Regions from separate parts of the Mucilaginibacter sp. R-33 genome, predicted to be linked through region 1. Evidence: riboswitches for the same ligand, from Rfam matches in the RefSeq annotation. Region 1 holds a riboswitch; each other region holds the start of a gene.
What was found. A riboswitch is a leader RNA that binds a small molecule or an ion and turns the genes downstream of it on or off. The one in region 1 is predicted to bind S-adenosylmethionine.

Region 1 (3,283 bases):
CTGTGGACCTGGAGGGAGGTTATGGTGATACAGCGGAAGTAATCTGCAGTAACATCACAAAATTACGTGATATCGGCGTTGTGGGTATTAATATAGAGGATTCGATAGTGGTGGATGGCAAGCGAAGTATTGTTGATGCAAATGAGTTTGCCATGAAACTTAAACAGATCACCGAATTGTTGACTAAGGCAGATGTACAGGTATTTATAAATGTAAGGGCCGATTCCTTCCTGCTTGGTTTACCTAACGCGTTGGAAGATGCTTTAACCCGCACTAAGCTTTACCAGGATACAGGTGTGCATGGTTTGTTTTTTCCCTGTATCACCCAAACAACAGATATTGAACAAATAACAGCCTTATCGCGCCTTCCGGTTAGCGTAATGTGCATACCCGGACTTCCGGATTTTAAAGCGTTACAAAATGCCGGTGTTAAAAGGATCAGTGCAGGTCCGTTTTTAAACATGAACATTTACCAGTCGCTGGAAAATTTAATTGAAAAGATAGCAGCTGAAAATAGCTTTGCAGCCCTGTTTAATGGGGTTGCCAGTTAACAGGCGAATGAAAGTGTTAAATAAGTATCAACTATAAGTGCTAAATAATTAAAAACCTAATTGCCTTGTTTTACCTTATTATAAGGTAGTTTAATAATCTGCAAAATAAGTTTAGGTTAAAGTCCCGGCAGCGAACGTTAGGGACTTTTTGTTGTTATGGAATTTATCTTCAAAAAGTTTCAGCTAATCCAATCAGTAAACAAATTCTGTAAATAAGCCTGCAGAATTTTAAAGTATTAATTCATTTTATTGCAATAATTATATAAAGTCTATGGTTTTAGTAGAATTTATATATATTTGCATCGTCAAATCGGTTCTTTGAATATTTTAATTATCAAGAAAGACTGAGGGAAAGGCCCTGTGATGTCTTAGCAACCTGTAAGCCCACTGTTATAAAGGTGCTAATTCCTGTCTGCCCAAAATAGGGTAGAAAAGATAATGTAATACGCTATGGCCTTGTATAGTGCAAGGTGTTGTATACTTCTTTTCCCTCTTCATTTTTCTTGCTAATTAAAATATTGAAAATATCACCGGGATGATATTACGGTTTAACCTGTATAGCAATGAACATTAAACAATTACTTTTTACCTGTTTGCTTTTCATAACAACATTGCCGGCTGTTGCGCAGATCACCAAGGCAATTGATCCGACAGCTGACGACCGCGGTTATATCATAAAAACCGGTGATCTTGCTCCTGCCGATTTTGAGCTCGTATTGACCAATGGTACAAAAACTTCTTTAACGAAGTTGCATGGTAAGGTGGTTATCCTGCAGTTTACCGCAAGCTGGTGCAGCGTATGCAGAGAAGAAATGCCGCATTTGGAAAAAGAGATCTGGCAGGCTTATAAAGATAAAGGCCTTGTGTTAATAGGCGTTGACCGCGATGAACCGCTCAACAAAGTAAAAAGTTTTCACCAGGTCATGAATATAAGCTATCCGTTGGCACTCGATCCTGGTGCTGAGATTTTTGGCCGGTTTGCCAGCAAAAAGAGCGGTGTTACCCGCAATGTGGTTATCGATCGGGATGGGAAAATTGTTTACCTCACCCGCTTGTACGATAAACAGGAATTTGCGTCCATGTTAAAAGCTGTGGACGCTTTGGTAAACAACAAAACAGCGTCCATCAATTAAAAAGAATCTATCAGTACTTATTTAATACCCGTTTTATGAAAACAGAATCTACTTTTTTACACAAGAAAACTTTCGTTTCGGAAAGCCAGTCAATCTGCAAATCCTTCTGTCTCAATATGCAAAGCATGCATTGTTGCTGTTAATCATTTACAGCATGCATGGTGTTTAAATGCGGGCTTGCTGCAGTTTGTCTTAGCTTAATAATTACCATCCCCTAATCAATTCTTTACAGTTACGATAGGCTTATGAGCCGGGCAAATTATGCCCGCTAAGGCGATAGCCATGTCTTTTGTACCGGTAAAGGCATCAAAAATTAATCTCAATTATTAATTATCATGTTAAAAATTTACAAGCTATTACTGGCAATTATATTGCCTTTTATTCTCGTCCAGACGGTTGCGGGGCAATCCGTTAAAATAAGCGGGGAGGTAACCGCCAAATCCGATGGGTTGCCGTTGCCGGGTGTCAGCGTATCTGTTAAAGGTAAAACCACGGGCGCACAAACCAATGTTGATGGTAAGTTTATCATCAACGCCAATGTTAATGATGTGCTTAGGGTTAGCTACATTGGCTTTACAACCCAGGAGATCCCGATTACGCAAGGAATAACTACCTTAAACGTGGTTTTGGTTGAAGCACCAAATTCTCTGAATGAGGTAGTGATAACGGCCCTCAATATCTCAAAGGATAAAAAATCGCTGGGATATGCGGTACAAGGGCTTAAATCGAAAGATATTTCTGAGGCAAAGGAAACCAACTTTGTAAACGCGCTGGCCGGTAAAATTGCCGGTGTGCAGGTTACCAACAGCCAGGGCGATATGGGTTCATCACGTATCGTTATCCGTGGTGAAACTTCTATCACTAAAGATAATCAGCCTTTGTTTGTAGTTGACGGGGTTATTGTTGATAATACCCAGTTTTTAGGATCTGGTGGTTCAAGGGATTTCGCTAATGCCCTCTCTGATCTCAATTCTGAAGACATAGAGTCGCTAAGCGTGTTAAAAGGCCCGAATGCTGCAGCCTTATACGGTTCACGCGCGGCAGCAGGCGTTATCCTTATTCGTACCAAAACAGGTAAAGGAGCAAAAGGGCTTGGGGTTACCATTAACTCTAATACCAGCTTTTCAAATGTGCAGGTATTACCCAAATATCAAAATGAATACGGCCAGGGTTCAAATGGTAAATTCAGTTATGTTGACGGTAAGGGCGGTGGCGTTAACGATGGTGTTGACGAAAGCTGGGGGCCTGCATTGGATGGCTCATTGATCCCGCAGTTTTATTCCAATGGACAGGCTGTGCCATTTATCGCCCATCCCGATAACGTAAAAGACTTTTTTAGGACTGGCGTGACGCTTAATAATGGTATAGCATTAGCGGGCAGTAACGAAAAGAGTGATTTCCGGGTATCTTACAATAACCTGCATCAAACCGGTATTGTCCCAAATACATCGCAAGGACGTAACTCATTCGCTTTAAATTCAAGCTACCGTTTCAATCCTAAATTAACAGTAAATACCACTGTTAATTATATTAAAGATGATGCTGATAACCTGCCGGGCGCTTATGGAAAACGCGCAACCAGTACCATGCTGCAGTTTA
Region 2 (3,283 bases), 1.4 Mb from region 1:
ATAATGGCATCAGCCATTTTATCCTGATCGGCGAAAACGTACTCAACTTTCATTCAAGCGATGATTGCTATTACGAAGAGTGGTTCCAGGACGTGGAAGACGGCTGGATAGCAGGCATCAACTTCCGCGAACACGTGATAGACGAATTTAAACACAGCAATATCGACTATTACATCAATTTTGGCGGCGAACTCGATAGCCTTGGCTGGCGTACCCTGAAACCCATACAGGTTTTCAAAAAGGTTGAAGAGCAGTTGATGAGGAGATTGAATTAGGGGTACAGAGTCAAGAAGCAGGAAGAACAGAAATCAAGACTGCAAGAATCAAGAGACAAGACATTTCGGAAAACTTTCCTGTTTCTTGACTCTTGATTCTTGCAGTCTTGCTTCTTCATGCTGTATTCACCTTTTATTTATATATTCGTACTATAATTTTTAACACAAAATGGAATTTAAAGAATCTAAATACAACTTCGATAATGTAATCGAAGTTAGGGATCAATCAGAAGTTGATTCACGCAGGTTTATGGCCGGCGTTTTCAGCTGGATGTTCGTTGCACTTGGCGTATCAGCGATAACAGTTTATCTATTTTTGAATATGGGCCTGATCAGTCTGATCGTTGCACCAACAGGCGGCCTTACGGGTTTTGGCTATTTTGCGCTGTTTTCGCCACTGGCGTTTTCATTGGTAATGCAATTTGGCTATAACCGAATCTCTTATCCGGTATTGGTGCTGCTTTTCGTAGCTTATGCAACACTTATTGGCATCAGCTTAAGTTTGATATTTCTGATCTACACATCTGCATCAATATTGGGTGTTTTCATTACCGCATCAGTAACTTTCGGTATTATGGGCATTGCCGGTTATACTACCCAGATGGATTTAACAAAGTTTGGTTCAATCATGTACATCCTGTTCATTGGGATTTTTGTAGCTTCATTAGCTAACTTCTTTATGCACAGCGAACAAATGAGTTACATCATCAGCTACATAGGCATAGCTGTATTTACTGGTTTAACTGCCTACTATATGCAAATGTTAAAACGCATTGGAGCAGGTATTGAATACGGTGATGCAAGCTCGAAAAAACTGGCCCTGATGGGTGCGCTAACATTGTACATCACACTGATCAACCTGTTTTTTATGCTCCTCCGTTTATTCGGCAGAAGAAGATAATCTCATTAAGAAATTCAATCATAAAGCTGCCTCCGCAAAAGGCGGCTTTTTTTGTTTAACAATGTGGCTTAGGCATGATATTTAGCGTATGTTATACACTTGCAAATGATAACTTTATTGCGCAACTTTGCACTGCTTATGGAGAAAGACGGAGGGATTAGACCCTGCGATGTCTTAGCAACCTGTGCTTCACAAGGTGCTACATTCTACCAGGCAGCAATTACGCGCCCGGACAGATAAGCGAAAGTCATAACAACACCCGACTTTTCGAGATAAGCTGTATTTAGATTTGAGATATTAGACGTGAGATTTGAGATAGCTTCGGCTCTTTCAATCGCCTGTTTAATGTCTTTTTATCAGATATATGAGGTGAAAGACATGATGTTTTAGCAAGGTTCTCTCCGCTAAAATCTCACGTCTCAAATCTCATATCTCACATCTCAAAAAATGGACATTAGAAAAGAATTACAGAAACGCATCCTGGTGATTGACGGAGCAATGGGTACCATGATCCAAAGGTACCAGCTTACCGAGAAGGATTTTCGTGGCGAGCGTTTTCGCGATCATCATAGCGACCTGCAGGGCAATAACGACCTGCTCAATATCACGCGCCCTGATATTATCAAAGCCATCCATGCCGAATATCTTGATGCCGGTGCGGATATCATTGAAACTAACACTTTCAGCACACAGGTAATTTCCCTTGCCGATTATCACCTGGAAGAACTGGCCTATGAACTAAGCTACGAAGGCGCACGCATTGCCCGCGAGGTAGCCGACGAATATACCCGGCGCAACCCTGCAAAGCCGCGTTTTGTTGCCGGTGCCATCGGCCCAACCAACCGTACTGCTTCCTTATCGCCAGACGTTAACGACCCCGGATATCGCGCCGTTACCTTTGATGACCTGGCCGAGGCCTACTATGACCAGGTACGGGGTTTGGTTGACGGTGGTTCGCACCTGTTGTTGGTTGAAACCATATTTGATACCCTTAATGCCAAAGCTGCGCTGTTTGCCATAAAACGTTATGAGCAGGAATGTAAAGCTGCAGGTAAGGATTTTCCCGCTTTCAGGGATTCGGGCGGTATCATGATCTCAGGTACTATTACCGATGCTTCAGGCCGTACCCTTTCCGGGCAAACTGTCGAAGCTTTCTGGAACTCGATAAGCCATGCCAACCTGCTATCGGTAGGCCTAAACTGCGCTTTGGGTGCCCGGGAAATGCGCCCGCACCTTGCCGAGCTTTCTGAAAAAGCAGGTGTATTTATTTCGGCCTATCCAAACGCCGGCTTACCCAACGAGTTTGGTCAATACGATGAAACTCCGCATGAAACCGCTCACCAGGTTGACGATTTTATCAAAGCCGGCCTGGTTAATATTGTTGGTGGCTGCTGCGGTACCACACCCGAGCATATTAAGTGCATTGCCGATAAGGCTGCCAAATATCCGCCCCGCCCTATCCCACAAATTGAGCCGGACATGCGCCTGAGCGGTTTGGAATCCGTTACCATAAAACCCGAAAGCATTTTTGTTAATGTGGGTGAGCGTACCAATATCACCGGTTCACCAAAGTTTTCCAAATTGATCCTTGCCGAAGATTATGAGGCTGCTTTATCTGTTGCCCTGCAGCAAGTTGAAGGCGGCGCACAGGTTATCGATATTAACATGGATGAGGGCATGATTGATTCGGAGGCTGTGATGGTAAAATTCCTGAACCTGGTTGCTTCTGAACCGGATATAGCCAAACTGCCTATTATGATCGACTCATCCAAATGGACGGTGATTGAGGCTGGTTTAAAATGCGTACAGGGAAAAGGTATCGTGAACTCTATCTCCCTTAAAGAGGGCGAAGAAAAATTTAAGGAACAGGCCCGGAAAATCTTAAGCTATGGTGCTGCCACCGTAGTAATGGCCTTTGACGAAACCGGTCAGGCTGATTCATTGGAGCGTCGTATCGAGATCTGCAAACGGTCATATGAGATCCTGGTGAACGAAGTAGGATTCCCGCCGCAGGATATCATTTTTGATCCGAACATCCTAACAGTTGCTACCGGCCTGGAAGAACATAATAACTACGCGGTTGATTTTATTGAAGCCACCCGCTGGA
Region 3 (3,283 bases), 1.7 Mb from region 1:
ATTATCGCTCCTGATGATATGTATCACGGCTTACGTAATCAGCTTAAAACCCTTTTTGCCGGCATCCTTACCTTCGATTTTATTGATGTAAACGATACCGGGGTTTTACAACAGCACATCAAGCCCGAAACAGGTTTGATCTGGATAGAAACACCATCGAACCCCCTGCTTAAAATAACCGATATTAAAAGGGTGGTTGCTATTGCCAAAGCAAAAGGCATTAAAGTTTTGTGCGATAATACATTTGCCACCCCTATGTGCCAGCGACCAATTGAGTTAGGCGCGGATATGGTTATGCACTCAGCCACTAAATATTTTGGCGGACACAGCGACCTGATGGGCGGCGTTTTGATTACTGCAGAGAACAACGATTGGTGGACAAAAATCCGCCAGGTGCAGGAAATGGGCGGCGCTATCCCCTCGCCTATGGATTGTTATTACTTGGTACGCAGCATCAAAACCCTGCCATATCGCGTAAAGGGCCATGTACAAAACGCTCAATTACTTGCCGAATATCTTGAACAGCACCCTCACGTTGAACAGGTAATGTACCCCGGCTTACCTTCGCACCCGCAACATGAGATAGCTAAAGATCAGATGCTGGCTTTTGGCGGGATGTTATCTTTTACTATTAAGGGCGATGAGAATGATACGCATAATATTATTAACAAACTAAAACTATTTATCAAAGCCACCAGTCTTGGCGGCGTGGAAAGCCTTATAGAACACAGGGCTACAGTTGAAGGCCCGGATACCAAAACACCACGTAACCTGCTAAGGGTTTCAGTTGGGCTGGAACATATTGATGATTTAATAGCGGATATGGAGCAGGCATTATCGAGGTGAAAGGAGAAAGGTTAAAGGCGAAAGGTAGCTGCAATTGTTAAGTCCAAAGTTGTTCTCGAATCAACCTTTAACCTTTCGCTTTTTGCCTTTCACCTCAAAAAGAAATAAAATTTGGTATATTACCTCACAATCCCTTATATTCGCAACATTATTTGGTATCAATACCAAGGTCGATCAATACTCCGCAACATAGTTCGGGTTTTGATTTATAAAGAAGCGGCGAGAGATCAGGCTCAATGACCCGCTGGCAACCCTTCAATGTTGAAGAAGGTGCCAATTCCTGTCCCGGCAAATAACACCGGGGAATATAAATTTATAACCATGAAAAGTTTAATTAAATTTACGCAACGCAACACTTTTTACACTTTAAACGGTAACGTACAACATATTAGCTCCCCTATTGGCTGTATTTGTATGTGTTGCTGCTGTTGATGCTTAGCACGCTCCTGTTTTCATTCTCTGAAAAAGTGTGTTGTTAAACCGGTTGTTTTTAAACCGGCTTTCCAAATCCATCTAAACATTCAAAATCTAAATTAAACACATTAAAAAATTACAACTATGTCTGCCTTAAAATTCGAAACCTTACAATTACATGCCGGCCAGGAAGTTGATCCAACAACAGGTTCACGTGCTGTACCCATTTATCAAACTACTTCGTACGTATTTAACAGCGCCGAGCATGGTGCAAACCTATTTGCATTAAAGGAGTTTGGTAATATCTATACCCGCATCATGAACCCTACTACCGATGTGTTTGAAAAACGCATCGCGGCGTTAGAGGGCGGTGTGGCCGCGCTGGCAACAGCATCCGGCCAGGCCTCACAATTTATAGCTTTAAATAACATCCTTCAGGTAGGTGATAACTTTGTGACTTCTCCTTTCCTGTACGGCGGTACTTATAACCAGTTTAAAGTAGCGTTTAAACGCCTGGGCATCGATGTGCGTTTTGCCAAAGATGATACTGCGGCCAATATTGAGGCTCTTATTGATGATAAAACAAAGGCCATTTTCCTGGAAACCATTGGTAACCCGGGCTTTACCATTGCCGATTTTGAAAAGGTGAGCGAGGTTGCCAAAAGACATGACCTGCCATTAATTGTTGATAATACTTTTGGTGCCGGTGGTTACCTCTTCCGCCCTATTGAACATGGCGCTAATGTGGTTGTTGAGTCAACCACCAAATGGATTGGCGGGCATGGTACCAGTATTGGCGGCGTCATTATTGATGCAGGCAATTACAATTGGGGTAACGGTAAGTTTCCGCAATTCACTGAACCATCTGAGGGGTACCACGGGTTGATATTTAACGATGTATTTGGCATTGGCGGTCCGTTTGGCAATATCCAGTTTATTATTCGTGCCCGTGTGGAAGGCTTGAGAGATTTCGGCCCGTCGCAGGCTCCATTTAATTCATGGCTGAACATTCAGGGACTGGAAACACTTTCGTTACGCGTGCAACGTCATGTTGATAATGCCCTGCAACTGGCTAAATGGCTGGAGCAGCATTCGCAGGTGGCAAGCGTAAATTACCCGGGACTGGAATCATCGCCATATCATGAGCTGGCTAAAAAATATTTAAAGAATGGTTTCGGTGGCGTATTGTCATTCGAGATTAAGGGGAGTAAAGAGCAGGCCGGCCGATTGATCAACAACCTGAAACTGGTTAGCCATTTGGCCAATGTTGGCGACGCAAAAACACTCATCATTCAGCCATCGGCAACTACGCATCAGCAATTGTCTGATGAAGAGCAATTGGCTGCCGGTGTTACGCCAGCTTCATTGCGCGTGGCTGTTGGTATTGAGCATATTGACGATATTAAAGCTGATTTTGAGCAGGCTTTTGCAAAAATTAAGCAAGGTGAGGGTGAGTTAGTTTAATAATGTATAGTTTTTTTAAGTGATATAGTAAACGTTATTGCAGGTTGCAGCCGGAAATACCGGTTGCACCTGAAATAACAAAACAACAGAATGAACGCAGAGATATTTAAATACACTGATACTTTTGAATTTGAATCGGGCCGTACAATTGAAGGTTTAGAAATAGGTTTTCACACTTATGGCCGGTTAAATAAGGAAAAAAATAACATTGTTTGGGTTTGCCATGCGCTTACTGCCAACAGCGATGTATTTGACTGGTGGAAAGGGCTTATTGGCGAGGGGTATTTTTTTAACCCGGAAGAGCATTTTATAGTTTGCGCCAATATTTTGGGTTCTCCTTACGGCACTACAAGTCCGTTGAGCATTAACCCGGTTACCGGCCATCCATATTATCTTTCATATCCCCAGTTTACTACAAGGGATATGGTTAAAGCGCACCAGTTGCTTGCCCAGCATTTAAACATTAATAATATCAGTGTATTAATTGGAGGTTCATTAGGCGGCCAGCAGGCTATGGAATGGGCTATTATTGAGCCGGAGCGCATCAAAAATCTTATTC

Region 2: it holds a riboswitch for S-adenosylmethionine, as region 1 does, so the genes downstream of both, metH (methionine synthase) here and ACP26M_RS15170 (TlpA disulfide reductase family protein) in region 1, are expected to answer to the same signal.
Region 3: it holds a riboswitch for S-adenosylmethionine, as region 1 does, so the genes downstream of both, ACP26M_RS08135 (O-acetylhomoserine aminocarboxypropyltransferase/cysteine synthase family protein) here and ACP26M_RS15170 (TlpA disulfide reductase family protein) in region 1, are expected to answer to the same signal.

Annotation. Positions count from the first base shown of each region.
Region 1 is NZ_CP188089.1:3,643,931-3,647,213, reverse strand. Features, by position in the region: gene ACP26M_RS15175 (isocitrate lyase/PEP mutase family protein) at 1-551, shown strand, start outside; SAM riboswitch class I at 880-993, shown strand; gene ACP26M_RS15170 (TlpA disulfide reductase family protein) at 1,115-1,684, shown strand; gene ACP26M_RS15165 (SusC/RagA family TonB-linked outer membrane protein) at 2,020-3,283, shown strand, end outside.
Region 2 is NZ_CP188089.1:5,060,057-5,063,339, forward strand. Features, by position in the region: gene ACP26M_RS20770 (hypothetical protein) at 1-275, shown strand, start outside; gene ACP26M_RS20775 (Bax inhibitor-1/YccA family protein) at 445-1,176, shown strand; SAM riboswitch class I at 1,310-1,419, shown strand; gene metH (methionine synthase) at 1,624-3,283, shown strand, end outside.
Region 3 is NZ_CP188089.1:1,917,162-1,920,444, forward strand. Features, by position in the region: gene ACP26M_RS08130 (trans-sulfuration enzyme family protein) at 1-846, shown strand, start outside; SAM riboswitch class I at 1,050-1,160, shown strand; gene ACP26M_RS08135 (O-acetylhomoserine aminocarboxypropyltransferase/cysteine synthase family protein) at 1,405-2,724, shown strand; gene ACP26M_RS08140 (homoserine O-acetyltransferase family protein) at 2,815-3,283, shown strand, end outside.